DNA from 4 places in the Mesorhizobium sp. M4A.F.Ca.ET.020.02.1.1 genome. Region 2 is predicted to be linked to each of the others. Evidence: predicted binding sites of a transcription regulator. Region 2 holds the regulator's gene; each other region holds the start of a gene.
The links. The regulator LexA, encoded in region 2, represses DNA repair genes until DNA is damaged. The targets are predictions, from matches to a motif close to TGTTCNNNNTGTGTTCNG.
Positions count from the first base shown of each region.

Region 1: a site for LexA is predicted at 3,232-3,249, ahead of uvrA (excinuclease ABC subunit UvrA). Genes of this name have one in related genera too.
Region 3: a site for LexA is predicted at 6,891-6,908, ahead of ruvC (crossover junction endodeoxyribonuclease RuvC). Genes of this name have one in related genera too.
Region 4: a site for LexA is predicted at 3,781-3,798, ahead of dinB (DNA polymerase IV). Genes of this name have one in related genera too.

Region 1 is NZ_RZOI01000036.1:5,842-17,431, reverse strand. Features, by position in the region: gene EN742_RS04760 (GNAT family N-acetyltransferase) at 1-127, opposite strand, end outside; gene uvrA (excinuclease ABC subunit UvrA) at 162-3,083, opposite strand; gene EN742_RS04745 (PhzF family phenazine biosynthesis protein) at 3,861-4,649, shown strand; gene EN742_RS04740 (hypothetical protein) at 4,712-4,996, opposite strand; gene EN742_RS04735 (ATP-dependent Clp protease proteolytic subunit) at 5,065-5,670, opposite strand; gene EN742_RS04730 (SRPBCC domain-containing protein) at 5,695-6,177, opposite strand; gene EN742_RS04725 (metalloregulator ArsR/SmtB family transcription factor) at 6,174-6,488, opposite strand; gene EN742_RS04720 (cupin domain-containing protein) at 6,532-6,921, opposite strand; gene ssb (single-stranded DNA-binding protein) at 7,131-7,655, shown strand; gene EN742_RS04710 (DUF2306 domain-containing protein) at 7,688-8,086, shown strand; gene EN742_RS04705 (OsmC family protein) at 8,117-8,542, shown strand; gene EN742_RS04700 (MarC family protein) at 8,560-9,189, opposite strand; gene EN742_RS04695 (VOC family protein) at 9,284-9,661, opposite strand; partial or broken gene EN742_RS04690 (hypothetical protein) at 9,700-10,224, opposite strand; gene EN742_RS04685 (AraC family transcriptional regulator) at 10,311-11,141, shown strand; gene gyrA (DNA gyrase subunit A) at 11,385-11,590, shown strand, end outside.
Region 2 is NZ_RZOI01000164.1:6,774-9,651, forward strand. Features, by position in the region: gene EN742_RS13200 (molybdopterin molybdotransferase MoeA) at 1-852, shown strand, start outside; gene lexA (transcriptional repressor LexA) at 969-1,703, shown strand; partial or broken gene EN742_RS13210 (ComEC/Rec2 family competence protein) at 1,697-2,878, opposite strand, start outside.
Region 3 is NZ_RZOI01000148.1:871-9,723, reverse strand. Features, by position in the region: partial or broken gene EN742_RS12400 (hypothetical protein) at 1-321, opposite strand, end outside; gene tolR (protein TolR) at 329-781, opposite strand; gene tolQ (protein TolQ) at 791-1,501, opposite strand; gene ybgC (tol-pal system-associated acyl-CoA thioesterase) at 1,809-2,282, opposite strand; gene EN742_RS12380 (cellulase family glycosylhydrolase) at 2,335-3,585, shown strand; gene EN742_RS12375 (metallophosphoesterase) at 3,596-4,498, opposite strand; gene ruvB (Holliday junction branch migration DNA helicase RuvB) at 4,628-5,665, opposite strand; gene ruvA (Holliday junction branch migration protein RuvA) at 5,709-6,329, opposite strand; gene ruvC (crossover junction endodeoxyribonuclease RuvC) at 6,340-6,849, opposite strand; gene EN742_RS12355 (DUF1465 family protein) at 7,126-7,656, opposite strand; gene EN742_RS12350 (DUF2269 family protein) at 8,191-8,742, shown strand; gene EN742_RS12345 (sulfite exporter TauE/SafE family protein) at 8,781-8,853, opposite strand, start outside.
Region 4 is NZ_RZOI01000384.1:11-5,105, forward strand. Features, by position in the region: partial or broken gene EN742_RS21775 (hypothetical protein) at 1-810, opposite strand, end outside; gene EN742_RS21780 (TadE/TadG family type IV pilus assembly protein) at 1,108-1,515, opposite strand; gene EN742_RS21785 (TadE/TadG family type IV pilus assembly protein) at 1,505-1,945, opposite strand; gene EN742_RS21790 (pilus assembly protein TadG-related protein) at 1,950-3,200, opposite strand; gene EN742_RS21795 (hypothetical protein) at 3,326-3,562, opposite strand; gene dinB (DNA polymerase IV) at 3,855-5,095, shown strand, end outside.

The DNA.
Region 1 (11,590 bases), on a different contig from region 2:
GCGGCCCGTAGTCTTCCGTGACCGGCATCGGCGGCGCGCCGAGCAGAGCGGTATAGGGCGCATAGGCGGCCGTGGTTAGCGCGACGACGGCGGGGAGATCAGCCGCAAGCGCCTTTCTGAATGTCATTCAAACGCTCTCCAGGCACTGGCCATTTGCGCACTTACTCAGCCGCTTCGCGCTTGCCTCCGGGGCGCCGCTCCAGCAACTCCTTGAGGAATTGGCCGGTGTAGCTGCGCTTCTCGCGCACGATCGCTTCCGGCGTGCCGGAGGCGACCAGTTCGCCGCCGCCGTCGCCGCCTTCGGGGCCGAGGTCGAGCACCCAATCGGCGGTCTTGATGACTTCAAGATTGTGCTCGATCACCACCACCGTGTTGCCCTGGTCGACCAGCTCGTGCAGCACTTCGAGCAGCTTGGCGACGTCGTGGAAGTGCAGGCCGGTGGTCGGCTCGTCGAGGATGTAGAGCGTTTTGCCGGTCGCCTTGCGCGACAGTTCCTTGGCGAGTTTTATCCGCTGCGCCTCGCCGCCGGACAGCGTCGTCGCCTGCTGGCCGATATGGATGTAGCCGAGGCCGACCTGCTTCAGCGTCTCCAGCTTGTCGCGGACGCTGGGCACCGCAGCGAAGAAGTCGACGCCTTCCTCGACCGTCATGTCGAGCACGTCGGCGATCGACTTGCCCTTGAACAGCACGTCGAGCGTCTCGCGGTTGTAGCGCTTGCCGTGGCAAACGTCGCAGGTGACGTAGACGTCGGGCAGGAAGTGCATCTCGATCTTGATGACGCCGTCGCCCTGGCAGGCCTCGCAGCGGCCACCCTTGACGTTGAACGAGAAGCGGCCCGGCTGATAGCCGCGCGCCTTGGCTTCCGGCAGGCCCGCGAACCAGTCGCGAATCGGCGTGAAGGCGCCGGTATAGGTGGCGGGGTTGCTGCGCGGGGTCCGTCCAATAGGCGACTGGTCGATGTCGATGACCTTGTCGAGGAACTCCAGCCCCTCGATGCGGTCATGCTCGGCCGGATGTTCACGCGAGCCCATAATGCGGCGCGAGGCCGCCTTGAACAGCGTCTCGATCAGGAAGGTCGACTTGCCGCCGCCCGACACGCCGGTGACCGCGGTGAAGGTGCCGAGCGGGATTTCCGCCGTCACGTTCTTCAGATTGTTGCCGCGCGCGCCGACGACCTTGATGCGCCGGTTCTTCTTCGCTTCGCGGCGCACGGCCGGCGTCGCCACTTCGAGTTCGCCGGACAAATATTTGCCGGTGATCGAGGCCGGCGTCGCCATGATCTGCTGCGGCGAGCCCTGCGCGATGATCTCGCCGCCATGGATGCCGGCGGCCGGGCCGATATCGACGACATAGTCGGCATGCAGGATGGCGTCCTCATCATGCTCGACGACGATCACCGTGTTGCCGATGTCGCGCAGGTGCTTCAGCGTGTCGAGCAGGCGTGCATTGTCGCGCTGGTGGAGGCCGATCGACGGCTCGTCCAGCACATAAAGTACGCCGGTGAGGCCCGAGCCGATCTGCGACGCGAGCCGGATGCGCTGGCTCTCGCCGCCCGACAGCGTGCCGGAATTGCGCGAAAGCGTCAGATAGTCGAGGCCGACATCGTTGAGGAAGCGCAGCCGCTCGCGGATTTCCTTGAGCACCCGCACCGCAATCTCGTTCTGCTTGTCGTTGAGCTGCGCCGGCAATTCGGTGAACCACTGGTCGGCCTTGCGGATCGACTGCTCGGTGACCTCGCCGATGTGTTTTCCCGCGATCTTCACCGCCAGCGCCTCGGGCTTCAGCCGATAACCATTGCAGGCGGGGCAGGGGGTGGCCGACATGAAGCGCTCGATCTCCTCGCGCATCCAGGCGGATTCGGTCTCCTTCCAGCGCCGATCGAGATTGGGGATGACGCCCTCGAAGGTCTTGGTCGTCTTGTAAGAGCGCAGGCCGTCATCATACTGGAAGGTGATCTCGCGCTCGCCGGTGCCGTGCAGGATCGCCTCCCGCGCCTCGGCGGAAAGATCCTTGAACTTGTCGCCGAGCTTGAAGCCATAGGCCTTGCCCAGCGCTTCCAGCGTCTGCGCGTAATAGGGCGAGGTCGACTTCGCCCACGGGCTGACTGCGCCGTCGCGCAGTGAAAGGTTCTCGTCGGGCACGACCAGATTGGCATCGATGGCGCGCTGGCTGCCGAGACCGTCGCAGGTCGGGCAGGCGCCGAACGGATTGTTGAAGGAAAACAGCCGCGGTTCGATCTCCGGAATGGTGAAACCTGACACCGGACAGGCGAATTTTTCCGAGAACAGGATGCGCTCATGCGTCTCGTTCTTCGACTTGTTGACCGAATCCTCACCGGTCAGGCTGGCGTCGAGCGGCCTGTCGGCGAATTCGGCCACCGCCAGGCCCTCGGCGAGCTTAAGCGCCGTCTCCATGGAATCGGCAAGTCGCGTCGCCAGGTCGCCGCGCACGACAATGCGGTCGACGACCACATCGATATCGTGCTTGTACTTCTTGTCCAGCGCCGGCACGTCGGCAATCTCGTAGAAGACACCGTCGACCTTGACGCGCTGAAACCCTTTCTTCTGCAGCTCCAGGAGTTCCTTGCGATACTCGCCCTTGCGGCCGCGCACGATCGGCGCCAGCAGGAACAGGCGCGTGCCTTCCTCAAGCGCCAGCACGCGGTCGACCATTTGGCTGACCGTCTGGCTTTCGATCGGCAGGCCGGTGGCCGGCGAATAGGGAACGCCGACGCGCGCGAACAGAAGCCGCATGTAGTCGTAGATCTCGGTGACGGTGCCGACCGTCGAGCGCGGGTTCTTCGAAGTTGTCTTCTGCTCGATGGAGATGGCGGGAGACAGCCCGTCGATCTGGTCGACATCCGGCTTCTGCATCATCTCCAGGAATTGGCGGGCATAGGCCGAGAGGCTCTCGACATAGCGGCGCTGGCCCTCGGCATAGATCGTGTCGAAGGCGAGCGACGACTTGCCGGAGCCTGACAGGCCGGTCATGACGATCAGGCTGTCGCGCGGCAGATCGAGATCGACATTCTTCAGATTGTGTTCGCGCGCCCCGCGAATGGAAAGGTATTTATGGTCGGCCATCGCCGGTCGCCGCCTCAGGTCTGGAATTTGCTGGAGTGGCGGGGTTTCCCGGCCATCCCCTATGTAGGTAGTTTTCCCGCCACGTCGAGAGACGCCACAACTCTCAACAGAAGCGTTTAACCGTCTTTCGCGCGGGCGGGCAAGCGGAAAGAACAAAGGCCGAACACGCTCCTGACAAAGCGGTGTGGAAATCCCGCCTCGACCTGACCTGGACGTAACCTCCCGGTGATCACATTTTCCGTTAATCGGCTTTTCAACGGTTGACGTCTCCGACTCACGGGAGCAGTGTCCGGGGGTCAACGGAGCCGGCTGTCTTTCGATGGCCTCGCCACCCAAAGGTGGCCTGCGAGACGCCGCAGGCTTTGCGATTTGCGCTTCGGACGACAATTGTCGCAACGGACCCAGGAGCGGAGCATGACGCCACCGGACAGTCCCTTGAGGCTCCACACGATGATGGAGCCACGGCGGGCATAAGTGCCAGGGCTTGGCGTGAGCGCTGCCCGACAAACCGTGACTTGCCGATTCCCAACAATCAGAGACCATAGTCGGATCGTCGGCTGAACGCCGCGGAGCATCCGAAATCAAACGCCGGCAGAACACTCCCGGCAAAAGTTGGATTTCAGATCCATGAAAGCCCCGTCAGACTGTAGAAGCAGCGGCGGGGCTTAAATTTGCGCCAGCGATGGCACTCGGTGCCGATGGCGCACCCGTCCTACGTCAACGTCGACCGATACATGGCGCGATTGGTGGGCCGTGAGTTCAATCCATCTCAATCCCATGCGTACACCCATCTTCCAGCTCGATGCCTTCGCTCACCGGCGATTTGCCGGCAATCCCGCCGCGGTCATGCCGATGGGCAGCTTCCCGGACGACGCGGTGATGCAGGCCATAGCCGCCGAAAACAATCTGGCGGAGACCGCGTTTCTCGTTCGCGAGGGGAGCGACTATCGGCTTCGATGGTTCACGCCCGTCACGGAAGTGCCGCTTTGTGGACACGCGACGCTTGCGAGCGCGGCGGTCGTGATGGAGCGGCTCGAGCCGGGTCGTCAGTCGGTCGTGTTTCATTCGAAGAGCGGGCCGCTCGTGGTTACGCGTGTGAATGCGGGCTACGTGTTGAACTTTCCGGCGCGCCCGTCGGAGAAAGCCGCGGCGGTCCCGCCGGGGTTCGCGCATGCCCTCGGCGTCGAACCTGTTGAAGTCTGGGTGAACGCGTTCAACTACATGGCGGTGCTCGACAGCGCGAGCACTGTGCGCTCACTTACGCCAGACATGGCGGCGATTGCTCGTCTGGACCGACCCGGTGTCATCGTGACGGCAGCAGGTGATGAAGCGTACGACTGCGTCAGCCGGTACTTCGCTCCAGCGAAAGGAGTTCCTGAGGATCCGGTGACCGGCGCCGCGCACTGCATGCTGGTGCCCTATTGGGCTCCGCGCCTCGGCAAGACAGAGTTGCGTGCGTATCAGGCATCGAAGCGAGGCGGGGAGATCACGTGCCGCGCGGTTGGCGAGCGTGTCGAGCTCGAAGGGCAGTGCGTGTTTTATCTCGAAGGCGAAGCGGAGATCTGATTTCAGCGGCTGGCGGCGCTCGCATTCCACGACGCGGCGGCAGCGCCGACGTTCAAAGCACCTTAATGGCTCGGCGGCCTGATCCCACCCGTCGCCATGTCGATGGTTATGCTGCCGGAAATCCTGACATCGGTATCGCCGATCTTGAACTGGCCGTTGCCGCTGGCGGGCAGCGCGTCCTCGGGCTCGGGCTGCGGGGCGGGCTTGGCGATGCGATAGTCGCTGCTCACGCCGGGCAGAGCAGCCTTCTGTGTCGAACTGTCATCGGCGAAGGCGGCGCCCGCCAACATGCTCGCGGTCGCGAGGGCGACGATGCGCAGGAGTCTGGACGAACGCTTGCTGGTCATCGCCGGACTATATTGGCGGCGCAGAAGCGATGCCAGACCGCACGCGATCACTTTGCCGCGTGCCGGCCTCATGCCGCCTTCTTGCGGGTGTCGTAGACATGGTCGACAAGACCCCAGGCCTTGGCCTCCTCGGCGGTCATGAAATAGTCGCGGTCGAGCGTGCGCTCGACCTCCTCGTAGGTGCGGCCGCAATGATGAGCATAGAGCTCGGTCATGCGCCGCTTGGTGCGCATGATGCCTTCGGCGTGACGTTGGATATCGGACGCCTGGCCCTGGAAGCCGCCGAGCGGCTGGTGCAGCACAATGCTGGCGTTGGGCAGTGCGATGCGCCGGCCAGGCGTACCGGCCATCAGCAGGAAGGACGCCATCGAGGCGGCAAAGCCCATGCACACGGTCGACACCGGGCAGGAGATGTACTGCATGGTGTCATAGATGGCGAAACCGCTGGTCACCACGCCGCCCGGCGAGTTGATGTAGAGCGATATCTCCTTGTCGGGATGGTCGGATTCCAGCGACAGAAGCTGGGCGCAGACCAGCGCCGACACACCGTCGTTGATCTCTCCGTTGATGAAGATGATGCGTTCGCGCAGCAGCCGCGAGAAGATGTCGAAGGCGCGTTCGCCGCGGCTCGAGTGTTCGATCACCATCGGCACCAGATTGGCAAGACCGCTCATTTCGTCTCTCCCTTGGTTCCTTGCTCAGGCCGCGCGCCGCAACTGCGGCGCATTCGCCGCGATCGCCCGTTTCGTGCCGCCCGCGCCAAAGGCGTGCCGGCAACCGGCACCGGCCATGGCGACGGCGGGCATGCGCGCAAAGCCCTCATGGACGATGCGCAGGTGCGTGCCGCCGGAAACCGTCGGGTCGAGCGTGAAGGTGACGATGCTGTCCAATCGGCCGTCGAGCGGCACTTGCCGTCCGCCATTGCCTTTGCTTGGCCGCTCGCGCCAGGAATAGCGCAGCAGCCTGCCGGGCTCGGCTTCGAGGATTTCGCACTCGATCGGCGCCTCTGGCCCGTCAAAGGCGAAACGGCTGCCCACTTCGGGAGTGATGTCGTTCGGCATCATCCAGGCCGCCAGCAATTCCGCTTCGGTCAGCGCGCGCCAGACTTTTTCAGGCGGATCGGTAAGCTCGCATTCGAAGTTGAGCGACGCATCGGCAGGAGGACGTTCGGTTGCCGTCATTGGTCCATTCCCTTCAAAACTGTCTTCAGTTTCTCGATGCGTTCCGGCCAGAACGCGCGGTAGCGCTCGATCCAACCGAGCAGCGGCTCAAGCCCTTCCGGCGCTGCGCGGTAATAGGCATTGCGGCCGGCGCGCCGCTCGACCACCAGGCCTGCGCCGCGCAGCACCGCCAGATGCTGCGACACCGCCGGCTGCGACACCGTCATGCCGATGCGCAGCTCCGACACGGTCATCTCGCTGGCGACCAGCCGCTCGTAGACGGCGCGCCGTGTCGGGTCGGCCAGCGCGCGGAAAATCTCTGCCTCAATCATGGCAGAAGCATAAGTCGATACTTATTGATTTGGCAAGCGCTGTTTACGAACCTTGCGGAAGCCAGCGCCTCACCAGCCCGGCCGCTCCATCGAAGGTGGCCTCGAAGATCGGCGACGCCAACACCGCGTGGATGTGAAGCGGTTCGTCGCCGACGTTGCGGAAGCCATGTTTCCTGTGCGCGGGGACGATGAGAGACTGGCCTGACGTCAGGACGCTGTGCTGGTCATCGATCCACACCTCGGCCATCCCGGCGACGACCGTGAGCACCTCCTCGACCGAATGCCAATGGGTCGGGGCGCCGACCGTGGGCTCGACCCATTGTTCGAATATGCAGAGTTGCGCCGCGCCGTTGCTGGCCGATACCAGCATGCGTGTCTCGACGCCCGCCCGCCATTGCTCGCGCTGCTGGTCCCCATGTGCGATCGACTTCACCTGGCACCCCATCCGTTCCCGATCACGTGGAAATTCCGGGCCGGAACACTACATGCTGCTGACAACCATTGACAGCGCATCGCCCACATCATAGAACGAAAAGAGAACAAAAACCTTGTGGGAAAAGCCAGTCACGACGGGCGGCGATTGCCCGCAAGCTGTAAGGTGCGGCGTCAAAAATTTGTTTCGGATGAGCGCGGAGAAGTACGATGGCGGGTAGCATCAACAAGGTCATTCTGGTCGGCAATCTCGGGGCGGACCCGGAAATCCGCCGCCTGAACTCGGGTGAGCCGGTCGTCAACATCCGCATCGCCACCTCGGAAAGCTGGCGCGACAAGAATTCCGGCGAGCGCAAGGAAAAGACCGAGTGGCACAACGTCGTCATCTTCAACGACCAGATCGCCAAGGTGGCCGAGCAGTATCTGAAGAAGGGCATGAAGGTCTATGTCGAGGGCCAGTTGCAGACGCGCAAATGGCAGGACCAGACCGGCAATGACCGCTACACGACCGAGGTCGTGCTGCAGAAATTCCGTGGTGAGTTGCAGATGCTCGACGCGCGCGGCGAGGGCGGCGGTCAGGTCGGCAGCTATGCCGGTGGCGGCAACAGCAGCCGCGGCTCGGATTTCGGCCAGTCCGGCACGAACGACAGCTTCAGCCGCGGCGGCGGCGGTGGCGGCTCCAGGGGTGGCGGCGGCGGTGCGTCGCGCGAACTCGACGACGAGATCCCGTTCTGAGCGCCCCACGTAACCGGCATTGAGGAGGGGAGATGTCGCTCGGACCATTGCTATCCGCGCCCCCTCCCATTCCGTGGCATGCATTCGCGGCCCTTGCCGCCCTGGCGATTGGCGGCGCGCAGCTGGCGCTTCCGCAAGGCACGCCGAGCCACCGCGTGATGGGCTATGCCTGGGCGGCGCTGATGCTTGTCATCGCCGTCTCGAGTTTCTGGATCCAGCAGATCCGCCTGATCGGCCCGTTCAGTCCGATCCATCTGCTGTCGATCCTGGTGCTGGTCACCGCGCCGCTGGCGGTGTGGTATGCGCACACCCATCGCGTCGCCGCGCATCGCGGCGCCATGATCAAGCTCTATGTCTTCGCCTTGATCGGCGCCGGCATCTTCACGCTGCTGCCTGGCCGGATCATGCATACGGTCGTGTTCGGTCAATAGGCTGGCCAAGGCCTCGCAAGGAAAAATGCCGTGAAAGCACGCGTCAAATGGGTCGAGGAACGCACCTTCGTCGGTGAGTCCGGCAGCGGCCACAAGGTTGTCCTCGGAACAGCGTCCGGCCCGGAGGGCAAAACGCCGGGGCCGAGCCCGATGGAGCTCGTGCTGATCGGCACCGGCGGCTGTTCGGCCTACGACGTCGTCCACATCCTCGAAAAAGGCCGCGAGGCGATCGAGGATTGCGTCGTCGAGCTCGACGCCGACCGGGCAGAGAAGGAGCCCAGGGTCTTCACCCGCATCCACATGCATTTCATCGTCAAGGGCCGCGGGCTCTCGCATGAAAAGGTGAAGCGCGCGATCGACCTCTCGATCGAAAAGTACTGCTCGGCGACCGCGATGATGGCCAAGACGGCGACGGTCACGCATGATTTCGAGGTCGTCGATACCGCCGCGAAATAAGGCAGCAGGGGTCCCGCTTAGGCAGCCATTAGTGCCCTGACGCCGTCCGCAACGAACTGTACGGCGAGCGCCGCCAGGATGACGCCGAGCAGCCGCGTCAGGATCGAGCGGCCGGTCTGGCCGAGGATGCGGTCGATGCGCTCCGCCAGCACGAACACCAGATAGGTGATGGCGAGGCAGACGAAGATGATGCCAACCAGCGCCGCCTGCGCCGCGAAACCGTCGAAGTGTCCCGACAGCAGCACCGTCGCCGAAATCGCGCCCGGGCCGGCGATCAGCGGGATCGCCAGCGGGAAGGCGGCGATATTGTGGATCATGTCCTTGGTGATGGCGACGTCGCCGATCTTCTCCTTGCGGTCCTGCCGGCGCTCGAACACCATTTCGAAGGCGATGAAGAAGAGCAGGAAACCGCCGGCGACGCGGAAGGCCGGCAGCGTGATGCCGAACACCGACAGGATCGAGGCGCCGGCAACCGCGAACAGCGCCATCACCAGGAAGCCGATCACCGAGGCCCGCACCGAAACTTGCTGGCGCTCCTCGCGGTTCATGCCGCGCGTCACAGCGAGGAAAAGCGGCGCCAGCCCGGGCGGGTCGATGGTCACCAGTATGGTGACGAAGGCATTGAACAGGCTGTCGAAGCTCGGCATCGCTGGTCCCCTCCCGCCGGGCGAAGCCCAAGCTCGTCAATTGGTAGAGCAAAGCGGGAGCGGTGGGAACAGGAAGGGAGGGGATTTCAGCCGGCTATTCAGCTTTGCCGCAGTAAGCCTCGAGCCGGTACCCGTCAGGGTCTATGACGAAGGCGGCATAGTAGTTTTCACCATAAGCGGCGCGCAAGCCAGGCGGGCCATTGTCCCTGCCGCCCTCACGCAACGCGGCCGCGTGGAAGGCATCGACGCTCTTTCGCGTCGGCGCGGCGAAGCAGAAATGCAGGCCGGACTCCGTGTCCGCCGGCACCGGCCGCGCGGCTTCATTCACCCAGAGCGCCACTGCATTGGCGCCATAGCCGAGCGAGCCGGGCGACTGGCTGAGGCAGCCATAGCCAAGTGGTTGCAGCAAGGCATCGTAGAAGCGCTTCGAGACAGTTGTGTCGCCAACGCCGAGCGAGATGTGGTCAAGCATCGTTTTCTCCGTTTTTTCATTAGGGTAGCCGATCAGCCTCAAGTCGTGCGGCGGGCGAGGAATTCGACCTCGAGCCGCCAGGTGGCGCCGCCGTCATGCGAGCGCTCGCCGAGCTAACGGAACGAATTCTCGGTGATGCGCGAAAAGCTCCAACGCACCGACGCGCCGGAGCCATCGGCGCCGACCTGCACGATCGTCTCGCCCTCGGCGCGGCCGAGCTGCCGGCTGTAGTATTGGTTGCGCGGATCGCTCCAGAAGATGTGCCAGGCATCGACCCCGGGATCGTAGACGCGCAGGGTCGTACCGTAGAACGTCCACGCGCCGAGAGATGTCTGTACACCAGTATTGCGCGCGGGCAGGATCCACACGTCCTGGATCGCCTTGCCCTCCAGAACCCAGCCGAAATGCACCTCGCCACGCCCGGTAAGAACCGTGCCGTCCTCGAGATGGCGGGTGGCGTCGAATGTCCAGGCGCCGACGAAGCGCCCATAGAGCGCCAGCTTTTCGGCTAGGCCGGGGTTGGGCTCGCCGCTGTGCAGGGCCTCAGCGAAGGAACCGATCATGACTACTGCCTCGTTTGTCAGGAGAGCACGACCAATAGAGGCAGGAAAGGGTTCTGCGCTTGGGGAAAATTGCTAACTTTCGGGCGATGACGACGCGTGAGAAGAAAATCGTCTCGGGCCGGGGCTGGCAGGTGTCGGACGTCGTGTGCACCGCCGGCGTCGGCGACAGCCCGTTCGAGGAAGAGCATCGCGGCTTTTGCGTTGCCGCGGTAACCCAGGGCACGTTCCGCTACCGGACACGCGAGGGCACGGCGATGCTTGCGCCCGGCGCGATCCTGCTCGGCAATCCCGGCGCCTGCTATGAGTGCGGGCATGAGCACGGCGCCGGCGACCGCTGCCTCTCCTTCCATTTTTCGCCGACCTATATGGAGCGCATTGTCGCCGACGTGCCCGGCGCCATGCGGCTTGGCTTCGCCGCGCCGCGCCTGCCGCCGTTGCCGGCGCTTGCGCCGCTGCTGGCGGAAGCGGAAGCCGCGCGGGAAACCGGCGACGCCGACGCATTCGAGGAACTCGGCCTGCGCATTGCCGGCGCGGTGGTCAGGACGAGCTCGGATGCCGTTTATGCCGCCCGCGCGCCGAGCCGTCGCGACCAGAAACGGGTCGCCGAGGCGGTGCGGCTGATCGAACTCGAAGCAGACCGCCCGCTGTCGCTCGCCGACCTCGCCAGCAGCGCGGCGACGAGCCCCTATCATTTCCTGCGCAGCTTCCGGCAAGTCGCCGGGATGACGCCTTACCAGTTCCTGCTCAAAACCAGGCTGCACAAGGCCGCCGTGCGACTGCGCACCTCCGACACGGCGATCTCGACGATCGCCTTCAACGCCGGTTTCAGCGACCTGTCGACCTTCAACCGCCGCTTCAGGCGCGAGATGGGAGAAGCGCCTGGCGCCTACCGCGCGCGCCGGACTGGCGGCTACTGAGGGCGCCCGTAACGCGGCCACCGGGGCCGGTTCAGCGTACTTGCGGTCGCTCTCGGTGACGGCGATCGGCGACGAACCAGCCCCGGCGGCGGCGAAACCCACCGTGGCCATATCGTCGCAATCAGCGGTATCCTTTTGAAATTGCCGCCAAAATTGTCTCTGGAAAAGCGCCACGAAGATTGGAGTTTCGGCGCCGCTTCCTATATAAGCAGCGAGTGATTCCCGACTGGATTGTGACCTGATTTGACCGACCAGAAGACACCGCGCGGCGCCGACGGCGGCCCGACCGGCATCGAGCCGATTTCGATCATCGAGGAGATGCAGCGCTCCTATCTTGATTACGCCATGAGCGTGATCGTCAGCCGCGCGCTGCCCGACGTGCGCGACGGTCTGAAGCCGGTGCATCGCCGCATCCTCTACGCTTCGCATGAGAGCGGCTACCACTGGAA
Region 2 (2,878 bases):
GGCACGGTAGAGGTAACCCAGCCGACGGCGCAAGGACGCAACATCCGGCGTGTCGGACTCGATTTCGCGCAAGGCGATGTGCTGCTCGAAAGGGGCCGCCTGCTTGATCCCGCGGCACTGTCGCTGGCGGCATCCGCCAACCATCCGTGTTTGAGCGTGGTGAAGCGGCCGCTGGTCGCCATCATCGCCACCGGCGACGAACTGCTGCCGCCCGGCAGCGAGCTTGGTCCCGACCAGATCATTTCGTCCAACGCCTATGGCGTCGCCGCCGCCGCTCAGTCGGTCGGCGCCCGCGCGCTCGATCTCGGCATCGCCGCCGACCGCAAGGAAGCGATCGCCGCGCTGGTCAGGCAGGCCGTCGAGCAGCAGGCCGATGTCATCGTCACGCTGGGCGGCGCCTCGGTCGGCGACCACGATCTGATCCACGACGTGCTGACCGGCGAAGGCATGACGCTCGATTTCTGGAAGATCGCCATGCGCCCGGGCAAGCCGCTGATGTTCGGCCGGATGGGGCGCACGCGCTGTATCGGCCTGCCGGGCAACCCTGTCGCCAGCCTGGTCTGCTCGAAATTGTTCCTGAAGCCCTTGCTGGCGCGACTCGGTGGCCGCGACTTCCGGCAGGACCTGCGCGAGGCACGCCTGGGCACGGCGATGCAGGCCAATGATCTCAGGCAGGATTACGTGCGCGCCGTGGTCCGCGAAGAAGCCGGCTCAATGGTTGCCACCCCCTTCGGCATCCAGGACTCCTCGATGCTGCGCATGCTCGCCGACGCCAACGGCCTTGTCGTGCGGGAGCCCTTCGCCCCGGCTGCAGCCGCAGGCGACGCTTGCCGCGTGCTGATGCTACGCTGAACAAAACGTCAACGCATTCATTAAACTTTAAACGGTTGCGGAACACAACTGGAACAGATAGTGTTTGTTCTGGGTTTGTTTTTCTGATTCTGGTTTCAGAACCCGTGGGGGCCGCCATGCTGACGCGCAAACAACATGAACTCCTGATGTTCATCCATGAACGGCTGAAGGAAAGCGGCATTCCGCCCTCGTTCGACGAGATGAAGGAGGCGCTCGATCTCGCCTCGAAGTCGGGCATCCACCGGCTGATCACGGCGCTGGAAGAGCGCGGCTTCATTCGCCGGCTGCCGAACCGGGCGCGTGCTCTGGAAGTGCTGCGCCTGCCTGACTCGATCGCGCCCGGTCTCAATGCGGCGAAGAAGTTTTCGCCGAGCGTCATCCAGGGAAGCCTGGGACAGGGCAATCTCGGTCGGCAAATCAAACCGGCGTCGCCGTCGCGTACCCCCAGCAATGACGACGACGCTGTGTCGGCGGTGTCGATCCCGGTAATGGGCCGCATCGCCGCCGGCGTGCCGATCGACGCCATCCAGCACCAGACGCATTCGATCTCGGTGCCCCCGGACATGATCTCGGGCGGCGAGCATTATGCGCTGGAGGTCAAGGGCGACTCGATGATCGAGGCCGGTATCTTCGACGGCGATACGGTCATCATCCGCAACGCCGACACGGCGAGCCCCGGCGAGATCGTTGTGGCGCTGGTCGACGAGGAAGAGGCGACGCTGAAGCGCTTCCGCCGCAAGGGCGCATCGATCGCGCTCGAAGCTGCCAACCCTGCCTATGAGACCCGCATCTTCGGCCCTGACCGGGTCAAGGTGCAAGGCAAGCTGGTCGGCCTGATCCGGCGCTACTGAGCCGACGGCGCCAGTTTGACCACCGGTTTTTCGGGTCTCTGGTAAGGCGGCAGTCCCCTCGCCTCGCGAGAGTATTTGCGCTGCTCGTGCCATGGCCGGTAGGGCTTTTCGACCGCGTAGCGGATTGTTGCTTGCGCGCTCGCCGATTGCGGATCGAAGAAGACAGCGGCACTGCCGGAGCGGGCGAGCTGACGTTTGGTGACGACGAGGGCCAGCGAATTCCAGCAGGGACTGTAGGCGGTGGCGTCGTCGATGACGATCAGGTCGGCGAAGGCGCAGGCCGGCCGCGCCGTCTTGCGGTTTTCCGCGAGCGCCACGATTGCGCCTGACGGATGTCGGGCAAGGCATAGCCCGTCCCTGCAGTAAAATGGCGAGCCCGGCGGCAGGTCGAGCGGATCGATGTCGAAGCGTGCATCCCCTGTCTCGAAGGTCTCCGGCTCGACGATGGTCTCGGCCACCAGCGCGCGTTTCCAATTGTCGGTGGTGAATTCGTTCGACCGCACCCGGTTGACGGCGAGCTCGCCGCCTCCGATCGGCATCGCCACCAGATGCGCATCCTCCGAGATCAGCACATCGGGCGTGCGGGTATTGGAAACCGTCAGCAGGCCCGCCAGAGCGAAGGGGATCGCCGCAAGTCTCAGCCAGGTCGTGGCCATGGTCGCGATGACCAGCGCTATCGTCACGAAAAGCACCGACTGGATGGAGATCAGCCCGACGGCATCGACCGGCGAGCGTTCGGAAATCCACCCGGAGATCGCGATCATCGCGGTCAGGCCCTTGCCCATCAGATACAGGAATGGCCAGTCGAGGCCGAACGGCATCGTCAGGGCGCTGGCGACCCCCAGGAACATGACCACCGAAACGATCGGCATGACGGCCAGGTTGGCGACCAGGCTGAGTGGCGAAACGCGCTGGAAGTGCCAGATGGCGAAGAGCGCCGTGGCGCTGCCGGCGATGATCGAGGTCATGGCAAGGCCACCCATCCCCATCACCAGTTTGCGCGACGTAAAGCGAAGGAACGATCGCTTCGGCGGCGGCGTGGTCGTCCTGTCGGCGCGATAGTCGGCCCAGCCGGCATAGGCGCCGACCAGGGCAGCCGTGGCGGCGAAGGACATCTGGAAGCTCGGGCCGACCACTTCGTGCGGCGACACCAGGATGACGGCGATGGCCGAGAT
Region 3 (8,853 bases), on a different contig from region 2:
CGGCGGCGCCGATGTCAGGTCGACCGGCTTCGGCTTGGCCTCGTCCGTGATCGGCTTGTCGGTATCGACGCTGTTTTCGCCGACCTTCTGCGCATCGGGGACGATGTCCGGGCGCTTGGTCGGCGTCGGCGCCGGCTTGTCATGCATCACCGCCTTCTTGTCGCCCTGCAGTGTCTGCGCGATGGCCTCCATCGGCACGATGTCAACCGCCACCGACTCGACATCGGACGCAGGCATGGCAGGCGGCGACGACAGCGTGAACAGCCCGAAGGCCAGCGCCACCGTATGCAAGATCACCGATGTGGTGAGGCCCGTCCTCATCTTGCTTCTACTGATCCTGTTCCTGCAGCGAAACCAGGCCGATGTTCTTGTATCCGGCCGCAGAAATGCGGGCCATCACCTTCATGGCGGTGCCGTAGTCTGTCAGCTTGTCGCCGCGGATGAAGATGCGCTCGTCATAGCCGGTCTTGGAGATCGCCTGCAGCTTGGCCACCAGCTCCTCGATCGGGATCTCGGTTTCCTGCAGGTAGATCTGGCCGGAGGCGTTGATCGAGACGGTGATCGGCTGCGTATCGACATTCATCGCCTTGGCCTGCGTATCCGGCAGGTCGATCGGCACGCCGACCGTCAGGAGCGGCGCCGCGACCATGAAGATGATCAAAAGCACCAGCATCACGTCGACCATCGGCGTGACGTTGATTTCCGACATCAGACCGTGATGGCGGCCGCGCCGCCTGTGGCCGCGCCCGCCGCGTCCCGCCATGCCTACGGACATACCCATGATCGTACCTCAGGCCTTCTGCGCGACTTTTTCATCGATTTGCCGCGAGAGTATGGCGGAGAACTCATCCGAGAACCCTTCCATGCGCACGGCGATCTTGTTCGCGTCTGATGACAGCTTGTTGTAGGCGATGACAGCCGGGATGGCCGCGAGCAGGCCGATGGCGGTGGCGAGCAGCGCCTCGGCGATGCCGGGCGCGACCACCGACAGGCTGGTATTCTTCGAAGCGGCAATGGCCTGGAACGAGGTCATGATACCGATGACGGTCCCGAAAAGGCCGATGAAGGGCGCGGCCGAACCGGTGGTGGCGAGGAAGCCGAGCCGTCCCTCCAGCCGCTCCATCTCGCGCGTCAGCGCCAGGTCCATCGCCTTGTCTATGCGGGTCTGCAGGCCGAGCGGCGATTTCGCTCCCTTCTCGAAGCTCTTCTTCCATTCGCGCATGGCGGCGACGAAGATCGCGCCCATGCCGGTGGTCTTGCGGTCGGCGAGCGTACGGTAGAGCTCTTCCAGCGACTGGCCCGACCAGAACACCTGCTCGAAGCGGTTCAGCGCCAGCCGCATGCGGCCATAGGCGACGAGCTTGTCGACGATGATCGCCCAGGTCCAGATCGAGGCGCAGAGCAGGCCGATCATGACCAGCTTGACGACCCAGCTGGCCTGCATGAACAGCGCCCAAATCGATAAATGCGCGCCCGGTTCGGCGAGTGCGATGTTTTCCATGGTTACGTCCTTAGATTTTCCGGGCGTCGCTGGCGGCTGGGCCCATGGGCATCCCTTGTGGTCCGTTCGCGCGAGCTTGAAGCTTGCGGGATCACCCCGAATGCACCGTTTCGCGGCCTTTTCGGGGCAAATATTGGTGAAAGGAAGGCGTTCGGATTCCGCCAATCTTCACCAATCTCTTCATGAACCGTTATGGTTAAGGATGGGTTATGATATGAAGCGCGGCGCATTGCCGCGCCCCATATCGCAGGGTCGCTGCTCGCATCTGTCGATCAAATGGCTGCGGAGGTCGCCGAGGGCCGAAATATCAGTCGCTTGCCTTTGGCATAAACGCTGCGACCCACTCCCTCGGAAAGCGCCTCGGCCGGCCGTTCTCGCCGATGATCGCCGCCTCGACCTTCGCCTCGACCAGCACCTCGTCGCCGCGCTTCAGCTGCTGCGCCATGAAGATGCGGGCGCCGGAAATATCCTCGGTGCGCGTCTCGATGGTCAGGATGTCGTCCATGCGGGCGGGACTCTTGAAGTCTATCTCCATGCGCCTGACCACCCAGACGATGCGTTCGCCATGCTTGCCGTCGGCAAGCTCGGTATGATGAACGCCGGCGAGCCTCAGATAATCGGAGCGGCCGCGCTCGAAGAATTCGAGATAGCGGGCGTGGTAGACGACGCCGGAGAAATCGGTATCGGCATAGTAGACCCGCGCCATCAGCCGATGGCCGAATTCCGTCAGCGCGCCGGAAAGCCCCGCGCCGAGCGCCGCCGATTCACCATGATCGTCCATCGCGCTTTCCTTTTCTGGCCCGAGCAGGCAGGTGTTGCGGCGCTGGAACCGGATGGCACTGTTGGGCGCGATGATCAAGACCTTGATGGCGGCACTGCTGGCTCTTGGGGCTTTGGCATTGCCCACCTATGCCGCGACGTTCTCGATGAAGCGCGGCCTCAATCTCGACCAGTGGACGACCTGGACCGGCGAGGAGAAATGGAACGACCCGAACGCCATCCTGCCCTATCCGGAATGGCGAAAGTTCCTCAAGGAGGATGACCTCAAGGCGCTCAAGGATGCCGGCTTCGATTTCCTGCGCATGCCGGTCGACCCCTCCCCCTTCCTGTCCGAAGAGACACTTGCGCTGCGCGACGACCTTTACGCCAGCGTGCTGGACTCGGCGCGCATGATCAACCGCGCCGGGCTGAAGGTGATCGTTGACATGCATCTGATCCCCGCCGGCGGCAACCGCAAGATCGGCATGGGCGAGGTGATGGACGACCCCGGGACCTTCGACGCCTATGTCGATATGGTGCGCAAGATGGCGCGCACGCTGTCAAACGAGGATCCGGGCCAGGTCGCTTTCGAGCCGATGAACGAGCCGATCGTCGACTGCGACGGCGACGGCACAAATCTCTGGCCGGAGCGCCAGAAGAAGCTATTCGCGGCGGCGCGCTCCTCGGCCACCAGGTTGACGCTGATCCTCACCGGCGCCTGCTACTCCAACGCCGCGTCGCTGGCCAGGATCGACCCGAAGCTGATCGCCGACGACAACATCATCTGGTCCTTCCATTCCTACGATCCGTTCCTGCTCACCCATCAGGGCGCGACCTGGGCCGGCGACTTCATCCGCTATGTCACCGGCCTGCCCTTTCCGCTGACAGCCGTGCCGCAGGGGCAGCTCGATGTGGCGCTGGACACGATCCGTGCCCGGATCAGGGCCGAGGCGCCCTGGACGCGCCGGAGCGGCATGCTTGCCTATCTCGACGAGCAGGTCGCCAGCATGGACAGCGACGACAAGCTGCTCGGCATCATGGATGCGCCGTTCAAGACGGTCGAAGCGTGGGCGAAAGCCAACGGGATAAGACCGGAAAACATCACGCTCGGCGAATTCGGGATGATCCGCCAGGAATACGGCAACGCCTATGTGATGCCCGCCGAATACCGCGCCGCCTATGTCAGTCAGATGATTGGGCGCGCCGAGGCGCACGGCTTCTCCTGGTCGGTGTGGGGCTATGGCGGTGCCTTCGGCATTGTCGACGCTTTCGACGGCGACAAGGCCGAGCCTGACGTAATCAACGCGATCAGGTCGCTTCACTGAAGCGGGCGGTTCAGGCGGACCCGAGATCGATCTGCAGGATTTCCGGGCGCATGCCAAAACGCACCGGCATGATGCTGAAGCCGAGTCCGCCGGACACAATCAGGTTTCGATCGTTTTCGACGACATGGCCATAGGCGTAGCGATTGCCGTAGCGCGAAGGCACGACCGGCGAATAGCCGAACAGCCGCACCTGCCCGCCATGGGTGTGGCCGGACAGCGTCAGCGAAACCCGCCACGGCACTTTCGGGAAGATATCAGGCTCATGGGCGAGCAGGATTGTGGGAGCGCTATCGCTCACCTTGGCCAGCGTGCCATCGAGGTCGTCGAGGCCCCTGGGCTCGTCGCGGCCGTCGCCCGGCAGCAACGCTAGCTGGTCCGCGAGGCCTGCCAGCCAGAAGCCGTGTCCGTCCTTTTCCAGGCGCAAGGCATCGTTTTCCAGCACCGTGATGCCGGCGCCCTCGAGTGCCTTGCGCGCCTCGGTTGGTCCGGCCCCCGCCCTTTGCGCAACAGGATCGTGCCACCAGTCGTGATTGCCGAGGATCGCCTTGACGCCGAGCGGCGCTTTCAGGCCGGACAGGGCCGAGGCCCATTCCGAAGCGGGCACCTCGTCCGTTACCAGGCGCATGCCGGCGACATAGTCGCCGAGCAGGACGATGAGATCCGGACGCAAGGCGTTTGCCTCGGCGGCAAGCGAGGCGATCCGCTCCGGCGTCATCCAGGGACGGCAGGCATGGATGTCGGCGAGCGCAAGGACACGCAGCTTGAGGCCCGCCGGCCAGTGCGGTGGCATCAGCGAATAGCGCTTCACATGTGTCAGAAGCATCGGCTCGATGCCGACCGCATAGGCGCTGAGCGACACCATCGACAGGAACGAGCCGCCGATGAGGCGCAGGAAGCCACGTCTGGTGATCATAGGTCCGCCCGGCCCTTGGTATGGCAATTGCGTCAAGCTAGAGGCGGCAATTGCGTCTTCAGCTTGGCCGCGGCGAGCAGATTTTGCGCAGACAGGCCGTTCCCCGCGCAAGTGGGGAACAAATCTGCGTTACTCCTCCTGGAACAGGCTGATCTGCTGCTGCGCCAGATCCTTTGGCGCGTCGAGGCCGAGATGGCGCCAGGCATTGGCGGTCAGCACGCGCCCGCGCGGCGTACGCTGGATGAAGCCCTGCTGGATCAGATAAGGTTCGATGATGTCCTCGATGGCGTCGCGCGGCTCGGAGAGCCCAGCCGCGATGGTCTCGATGCCGACCGGGCCGCCGCCGAAGTTGCGGGCAATCATCGACAGGTATCGGCGGTCGAGCGCGTCGAGACCGAGCCCGTCGACCTCCAGCCTGGTTAGCGCCTCATCGGCGATGCGGCGGTCGACATGGCCATCGCCGGCAACGCTGGCGAAATCGCGCACCCGGCGCAGCAGCCGGCCGGCGATGCGCGGCGTGCCGCGCGCCCGCCTGGCGATCTCCAGCGCGCCATCGTCGCCGAGCGGCATCGAAAGGATGCGCGCGCCACGGCGCACGATCTGCTCCAGCTCCTCGACCGTGTAGAAATTGAGCCGCACCGGAATGCCGAAACGGTCGCGCAACGGATTGGTCAAAAGCCCGAGCCGTGTGGTGGCGGCGACCAACGTGAAACGGGCGAGGTCGATTTTGACCGAACGCGCGGCCGGTCCCTCGCCAATGATCAGGTCGAGCTGGAAATCCTCCATTGCCGGATAGAGGATTTCCTCCACCGCCGGATTGAGGCGATGGATCTCGTCGATGAACAGCACGTCACGGTCTTCGAGATTGGTGAGAAGCGCGGCGAGATCGCCGGCCTTGGCGATGACCGGCCCCGACGTTGAGCGGAAGTTGACGCCGAGCTCGCGCGCCATGATCTGCGCCAGCGTCGTCTTGCCGAGGCCAGGCGGTCCGACGAACAGCACATGGTCGAGCGCCTCGCCGCGTCCCTTGGCGGCGTCGACGAAGACCTTGAGATTGGCCCGGACCGCCGCCTGGCCGACGAACTCGTCGAGCGATTGCGGCCGCAAGCTCTGGTCGGCATCCTCGCCGCGCTTGTCGGGGGCAATGAGGCGGGGCGAAAGGTTCATGCCGCTTTCCTTGCATACGGCAAGGACCAGAACAAGCGGCCCCTCACCGCGCCAGTTCCTTCAGCCCGAAACGGATCAACTTCGAGGCGTCGGCGCCTTCGCCCGCCGCCTTCAGCGCCGCCGAAACCGCGTTGGCCGCGATGTCGCGCGAATAGCCGAGATTGACCAGCGCCGAGACGGCGTCGGTGATTGGCGCCGGCGCCACGCCCTCGCCGAGCTCCTGCTTCAGCCCGATCGTGCCCGAGGCGGCGCCCGCATAGGCCGGCGCCTTGGCCTTCAATTCGGTGACGATGCGCTCGGCCACCTTCTTGCCGACACCCGGCGCGCGCGACACCATGGCGATGTCGCGCAAGGCGATCGCGTTGGCGAGGTCGGCCGGCGCCAGCGTCGAGAGGATGGCCAGCGCCACCTTGGCGCCGACGCCCTGCACATTGTTCATCAGGAGCCGAAACCATTCGCGCTCGAGCGCCGACTGGAAACCGTAGAGCCGGATCATGTCCTCGCGCACATAGGTCTCGATGAACAGCACCACCGCCTCGCCGGGCGACGGCAGGGAGGCCAGCGTGCGCGCCGAGCAATGGGCGACATAACCGACGCCATGCACGTCGACGAGGCAGAAATCCTCGTCGATCTCGTCCAGCGTGCCCTTCAGTTTGCCTATCATCGCTGTCCCCTTACGCCAGCGCTGCAATCCGGTAGGCGGCGCTTTGCCGGTGATGCGCGTGGCAGATGGCGATGGCAAGCGCATCGGCTGCGTCATCGGTGTCGAACACCGCTTTCGGCATCAGCACCTTGACCATCATGTGGATCTGCTTCTTGTCGCCGTGGCCGACGCCGATCACCGCTTTCTTGACGGCGTTGGGGGCATATTCGGCGACCACCAGCCCGGCGCGCGCCGGCACCAGCATGGCGATGCCGCGCGCCTGGCCGAGCTTCAGCGTCGCCGTCGCATCCTTGTTGACGAAGGTCTGCTCGACCGCGGCCTCATGCGGCATAGCTTGATGCAGCACCTCGACCAACCCATCATGCAGTTGGCAGAGCCTGATCGCGAGCGCCGCCTTGTCGTCGGAACGCACCGTGCCGGAGCCGACGAAGCGCAACGAATTGCCGAGGCTCTCGACGATGCCCCAGCCGGTGCGCCTCAGCCCCGGATCGATGCCGATGATGCGAATCGCTTCCCCCATGCGCCGAGTCTACCTCCAACGCAGGGCGATGCCAGCAAAATGTGAACAAACCAGAAACGGCTCAGGCAGGGACAGGCAGCTTCAGAATTTGGTCTGATGAGCCATATTGCGTTGCTTTCGAGAACCGGAGCGAAGCGTACTCAAGTGCAGTGAGCTGCGCGCAAAATCAAGAAGCGCTACAGCGTCCTTTGCGCGTCCGAAAGGACGCGCGGCGCTGTAGGGAAGCGCAGAAAACGGCGCTGGATGGCCATCAGAGCGAATTATCAAGCTGCCGGATCAGCCGCGGGCGAAGGCCGTGTTCAGCAGGCTGATCTGGTCGGAGACCGGATTGACGCGGCGGGCGGCTGGCGGCATGTCGGCCAGCGCACTGCCGTAGATCTCCTCGTCCATGCGGCGTACCAGCGCCTGCAGGCGCAGCGAGCGGGTGACGAGGTCGAGAAATTCCTTCGGCAGTTCGTTCCAGCCGATCGCCTCGTCATGCGCGGACGCGGTGTCGAGCCGTACCTTGGACTTTTCCGAGGCGACCTGGTCGCGGGTCATCTCGCCGGAATTGGCGGCGCGCTGCAGCAGCAGCCAGGAGGCAACCTGCATCAGCCTGGTGGTCAGCCGCATCGATTCGGCCGCATAGAGCGTCGCAGCCGTCCGCGACAACTTCTTGGCCTCGGCCCGGCCCTTGCCGTCGAGATATTCGGCGGCCTGTTCGACGAGGCCCATGCCCTCCTGATAGAGCGGCTTGAAGGATTGGGAGAAAACCCGGCGCTCCGCCAATTTGATGGTTTTCGCGCTTCCCTTGGAAGGCTCGTTCATCGCTACGCCCCTGCACTGCCGCAAGCCGAATCGGCATTCTTGCCGTAACGCCCTGCACCCTAAAACGACTGAGCTTGAAAATGCGCTTCGCCGCCGGTGAAGGCAAGCACATGTTTAACGAAGGGTTAACGGCCCGGCCGACGGTTCCCGCGGACAAAAAAAGAGCCGCGGATAAGGCGGCTCTCAGGAGTTTAACAGGGAGGCGTCAAACAAAGTGGCTCCAACCACTCGGTAAGAATCCAGATCACTGGATGCGCATAGTAAACGCCTGTAAAGCTTAATGAAGTCTTAACGGCGCCGAGATTTTTTTACCAGGCGCGCCGCTTCTGTGCCGTAACAGGACAGCCGCCGTGATGCCGAATCGGCCCCGGCAATGTGGTTCGGGCCATGGTCCGCCGCACGGCTGCGAATGCCGGTGCCGAAACAAGCCCGCCTCCCACGCGACATCGTTCCGAAACAGGCGCCACGCTAAACGCCCGCTCCTCTGAACCGGCGGGCAAATCCGCTCGACCGCAAATCGCCAGGAGCGAACCCATGGACTGGTATTCGATTGTCAAGTTTCTCCACGTCGTCTCGGCCACTCTGTGGGTCGGCGGCGGTTTCGCGCTGTTCCTGCTTGGACTGCTTGCCGAGCGCGCCGGCAATGTCGAGGGCAAGCTGCAGGCGATGCGCGCCACCGGGCAGTTGGGCAACCGCTACTTCGCGCCGATGTCGATGCTGACGCTGCTGTTCGGCCTCATCATGTGCGCTTTCTGGGTTGGCTTTTCCGACCTTTGGATCCTGATCGGCCTTGCCGGTTACGCCACGACCTTCGCGATCGGCATGCTCGTGTTCAAGCCGAGCGCCGACCGCATGGCCGACATGATCGCGAAGGATGGCGTGACTCCGGCCGTCCTTGCCGTGGGCCAGCGCGTCATGGGCGCCGCCCGCTTCGACTATTCGGTGATGCTGGTGATCATCGCCGACATGGTGCTCAAGCCGACCGTGCACGACATCGCCATCCTCGCCGGCATGGCGCTGGTGGTTGCGGCAGGCGCCACGCTGGCCTTTGGCGGCGGCCGCCGGCTGGTGGAAAGCGCCGCCTGACAGCGCAATTGGCGAGGGCGGCCGGATATTCTCGCCGCCTATATCAGGCCGGCGATCCCGTCCCAGAGCAGCTTGACCGCAACGATCGCGACGGTCGCGTAGGTGAAGGGA
Region 4 (5,095 bases), on a different contig from region 2:
CGTGTCATCGGTCGTCGCCGCGGCGGCGTCCTGCTCCGCCAGCTTGGCGGCTACCTGGTCGATCTTGTCGTCGAGCACGCCCGTGGCCCACTCTGTGACCTCGTCGTCGACCGGCTTGTTGGCCATCTCGGCAAGCGCCGCGTCGAGCGATGGGACTTCGGCAGCGGCTTCGTCGGCCGCGGTCTGGGCCGCGGCGGCTGCCGCTTCGGCGTCAGAGATGGCAGTCTCCTGATCGGCGATCTGCCCTTCCAGATCGGCGATCTGCGCGGCCTTGGCCGCCTCCTCCTCGGGCGTTGCCGGCGTCAGCGCATTCGCCTCGGCGAGCTGCTCGTTGAGGTCGGCGAGTGCGGCCTGGGCGTCGATGACCGCCTGATTGGCGGCTTCGACCGCGGCCTGGGCGTTCTGGGCATTCGCGGATGCCATCACATAGGCCTGCACTGCGGCGAAGTTCTTGCTCTTGGAGTTCATGTAAGCGTTGATGTTGCGCTGCAGCGAGTTCAGCCGGCCGAGCTTGGCGTGGAGATTCTTCTCCTTGGGCGTGGCGGCGACCTCGACGTCATCGACGGCGGCCTGCGTCTTCTTGCCTGACTTGGCCGATGCCGACTTGCCATGCGTGCTCTTGCCGTGCGTGCCGGAATTGCCGTGCGTGCCGCTCTTGCCGGAATTGCCGCCGCCACTATTGCCGTGGCTGCCGCCACTGTTGCCATGGCCGCCGCCGTTGCCGCCGCCATTGCCGTTGCCGGCCAGCGCCGGAGAGGCCAGGAGCGCGAATGCGGCCACCGCCGCCAATAGGGTTTTTCGGGTTGTCATAGTACCTCCTCGGGGATTCGCCACCTCGCCTACCCGCTATAGCAGTGTCGTATGCAAATTTGCTAATTCGAAGAAGTAAACTTTAGACAAATATAGTAGCGATGCGCGACCAACGCGCCGAGCGGAACGGGTAAGATATTGAAACCAAAGAGGATTATGGCGAACCAATAGCGACTGCACCCTTTGGACCGCAGAAGCCCTATACTGATCAGACCTTGGTCCTAACTGATCATGGGACGCAGTTACGCCAGCAACATCTTGCAGAACACCAAGTGAAACCTTTTGGCGGCAAGATGCTCAGCTTGCAACCAAAGGTACAGTGACTGTCGTTGCGTAATTGATCGGATACTGGTCGAAATACGGGAACTCGATGACGAAGGCGTAGCTGGCGGTCAGGTGCGCCATCTTGAAGCCGCCGCTGGCGGGATCGGTCGCTATCGTCACGACGACGTTCTTCAGGCCCAGCGCCAGCAGTTTCTGTGTGGCGATCGCCTGGATCTGGCTCTGCGAGAGCGTGTTGTTGAGCTGCAAGGCGCGGGCCGACGTTTCCAGCGTGTAGCGGACGGTCGACGTGGCATTGAACGACCAGCCGAACGCGAAGATGCCGAACAGCAGCATCACCAGGAACGGCGCGATCAGCGCGAACTCCAGCCCGGCGCCGCCGGACCGGTCGCCGAGCCATCTGGCGATCCGTTCAGCGGACACGGATCACCTCCTGATGGGTCATGACGCGCGGATCCGGAAAGATGCCGAAATTGAACGGCGGCACCCAGGTGCCCGTCGCCGTGATCTGGATGAAGGCATTCGGCAGCTTGGTTCCGCCGCAGATCGTAGTCTCATCCACCACCGTGGTGCCGCACTTGTAGGATCTGACCAGCACGACCGCGGCATCTTCGGGCTTGTTGTCCCAGCTCGAAAACGCGACCGCCTGCGTTCCCGCGTCATTGGTCGCGCCGGCCATCACCAGATTGGCCGCGGTTTTGACACCGGCGCGCATCTGCAGGTAGCTCGTCACGTAGGACCAGCCGTCGGCGATGCCGAGGCAGACGAGGCACAGGATGGGCAGCACCATGGCAAATTCCACGGCGGCTATCCCGGTCTTGTCCCGGAAGATGCGTGCGACCCGCTCACCCATCCGGCTACTCGACGAGCTGAACGGACTGCGCCGCCGGAATGTCCTTCATTCCGTAGCTGGTGCAGTCCTGCTTGATGGTCGTGCTGCCGGACCACTGGATGGTGTCGGCGACGACCTGGGTGCAGCCGCCGTTCCCGGAGAAATTGCCGAGGTAGTTGACCTGCTGCCTGGGGAAATAGATGGCGCCGGTCAAAAGCGAGTCCGCCGTGCCGTTGAACGTGCTCTGCGCCGCGGTCCCCGTCCTGTCGCCGTAGAACAGCACGCCGGAATAGGTGCCGGAGGTCGGCGCGCTCAGGTTCACCGTGGCGTTGCCGTTCATGCTGACGGTGTTGCTGCCGGACATGAAGATGGTCACGCCGGTGCAGGGTGCGGCGCAGGTGATGACCGCGTTGGCGTTGATCTTGAAACCGCCCTGCACGACATAGACACCGGAAGAAAGCGCGACATTGCCCTTGAGGTCCATGCCGCTGCAGTAGGTGCCGGCCTGGAGCGTTTGCGACGTCTTGTTGCCGTTGACATTCCTGCACGGGTTGGTGGCCGCGGGCGTCGGCAGGCTGGCGTAAGGATCGGCGGCAGGCAAGGCCTTGGTGACGTTGGAGCTGCAGGTCGTGGTCGCCGGATTGTTCAGCACCATGCCACCGACGGTGACAAGGCAGTCGGCCTTGAGCGCGGCCGATCCCTGCGTCCTGATGGCGTCCGCAGCAACCGAATTCGACATGATGACGCAGCCGGTGAGGTTGACGCTGGTGTTGCCGGAGAAGAGCGCCGCCTGCGGGGCCGACTGATTGAGCGCCTGGACGCAGGCCTTCGAGGCGTCGGTGATCAGCGCTACCGCCCTCGCCCGCTGCGGAACCGGGCTGCTGTTGAAGATGGCCGTGAAATAGCGATCGAGCTGCTGGTTGACGATGACCTCGACCGCCTTCTTTGCGGTGTTGGGGCCTGAAGACGGCGGCGTGTTGACCTGGATCGTGCCAGCAAAGCCGTTGGTGGTTGCCGAGGTGGTGGAGGCGGCGACGATGGTCGGGTTGTCCGAACCGGCGACCTTTTCCAACGCGCCCGCATAGGCCGCGGCATCGGCCACCGCCTGCAGCTTCAGGCTGCTGTAGTACCAGAGCGAGGTCTCGACACCGAGGCCGGCGCCGCCAACGACCACCGGCAAGGCGAAGGCGAAGATGACGGCGACGTTGCCGCCCGCGCCTCTGCGTCCCAGCAGGCGGTGAAAGTGATCCATGAAGAAACGGGCGCGCAATGCCATGCCACCATATGAGCAGGCATGCATAAACGAATGCCTAAGATTTTCGCTCGACTTGTCGCGGGCGGCGCTTGAAGGGCCGATTTTTCAAAGACTTGCCGCAAATGGCGCGTCTTTGATATAGCGGCTTATGGCGCCCTGAGGATATCGGCGCCCGGCTGCTCGTCGAACAGCACGGAACAGCCGCGTTCCAGCGCCACGGCCGACAACTCGTTCGCCACCATCTCGTCCGGCGAAATGAAATCCCCGGTCAGCACGCGCAATTCCTCCACTGCCCGTGCCATCGAAACCAGGCGTCCGGCGGCACGGCCGGTGACGCAGGCATTGACGATATAGACGAGGTCTGAAATCTCGAAATGGCCCATGTCAGGCCTCCCGCAAACGGCGTCCCTATCCGTCAACAACGCCGCCGGCCAGACGATGTTCCGGTCTTCGGCATCGTACCTCGTCATGCTGCACTGCGCTGCGACGTCCCCCCAAAGTGACAAAAAAACGAGATTCCGACAAGATTGCGCATCCTCGCCGTTGGCCGCGACGAATGCCCTCGCCGGCCCCTCGGCGCCGCTTGACAACAGACCCTGTTTGTTCTCTTTTTGTTCGACAAAAAATTCCTTAAAACAGGCCCTGCTAATGCTGCAACGCCGCAAGGTGAACGGGATGGCGCAGGGCGCAGAAGCCACCATCCTGCATGCCGATCTCGACGCCTTCTATGCCTCGGTCGAGCAGTTGCTCGACCCCTCGCTCAGGGGCAAGCCGATCGCCGTCGGCGGTGGCGTGGTGCTGGCCGCCTCCTATGAAGCGAAGGCCTTCGGCGTGCGCGGCGGCATGCCCGGCCGCAAGGCACGCGAGCTTTGCCCTGAACTCATCTTCGTCGGCGGCCACTTCAGCGAGTACCAGCGCCTCGGCGACGCGGCGATCAAGGTGCTCGACGATTTCACGCCGCTGGTCGAGCGGATATCGATCGACGAGGCCTTCGCCGACGTCGCCGGCTGCACGCATCTGTTCGGGCCGCCCGACGAGATCGCCCATGCCATCCGCCGCCGCGTGAAGGCTGAGCTCGGCCTGCCGATCTCGATCGGCGTGGCGCGCACCAAGCATCTGGCCAAGATCGCCTCGCAAGTCGCAAAACCCGACGGGCTTGTCGTGGTCGAGCCCGGCACGGAGCTCGCATTCCTGCACGACCTGCCGGTCACGCTGATGTGGGGTGTCGGCCCGGCGACCAGGGCGCGGCTGGCCGACATCGGCGTCGAGACCATCGGCCAGCTCGCTCGCACCCATGGCGGCGCGCTGAAACGCCTGCTGGGCCCGGCCGCCGGCGAAAAGCTCGCAGCGCTTGCCTGGAACCGCGACCCGCGCCGGCTGGAAACGCACCGCCGCGCGCACTCCGCCGGCGCGCAGTCGGCGCTTGGGCGCAAGCCGGCGCTGCCGCGCGTCTTCGTGCCGACGCTGCTGCATCTCGCCGACCGCGTCGCCAGCCGCCTGCGCGCCAAGGCGCGGCCCGGCCGCACCGTAACGGTGCGCGTGCGCTTCGCCGACATGCGCGCCGTCAGCCGCTCGGTGACGCTGGAGCAGCCGATCCAGGCCACCGCGATGCTGGCCGAGATCGCCGAGGAACTGGTGCGCGGCGTGCTCGCCGCCAATGCGCAGGAGCGGGAGATTTCGCTGCTTGCCATCTCTGTCTCGCATCTGGAGGAAAGTGCCGAGCTGCAGCTCGAACTGCCGCTCGGCCTCGCCGACGAGAAGCTCAGGCCCGGCAGCCGCAAGGGCCTCGCCCGCTTCGGCGCCGACCGCGCCATCGACAAGATCCGCCAGCGTTTTGGGCGGGAGGCGGTCGGCTACGGCACGGTGGCGCTGGAAGCAGCACGCTCGGTGCCGGATGCGTTCAGGGAGCTGGCCGA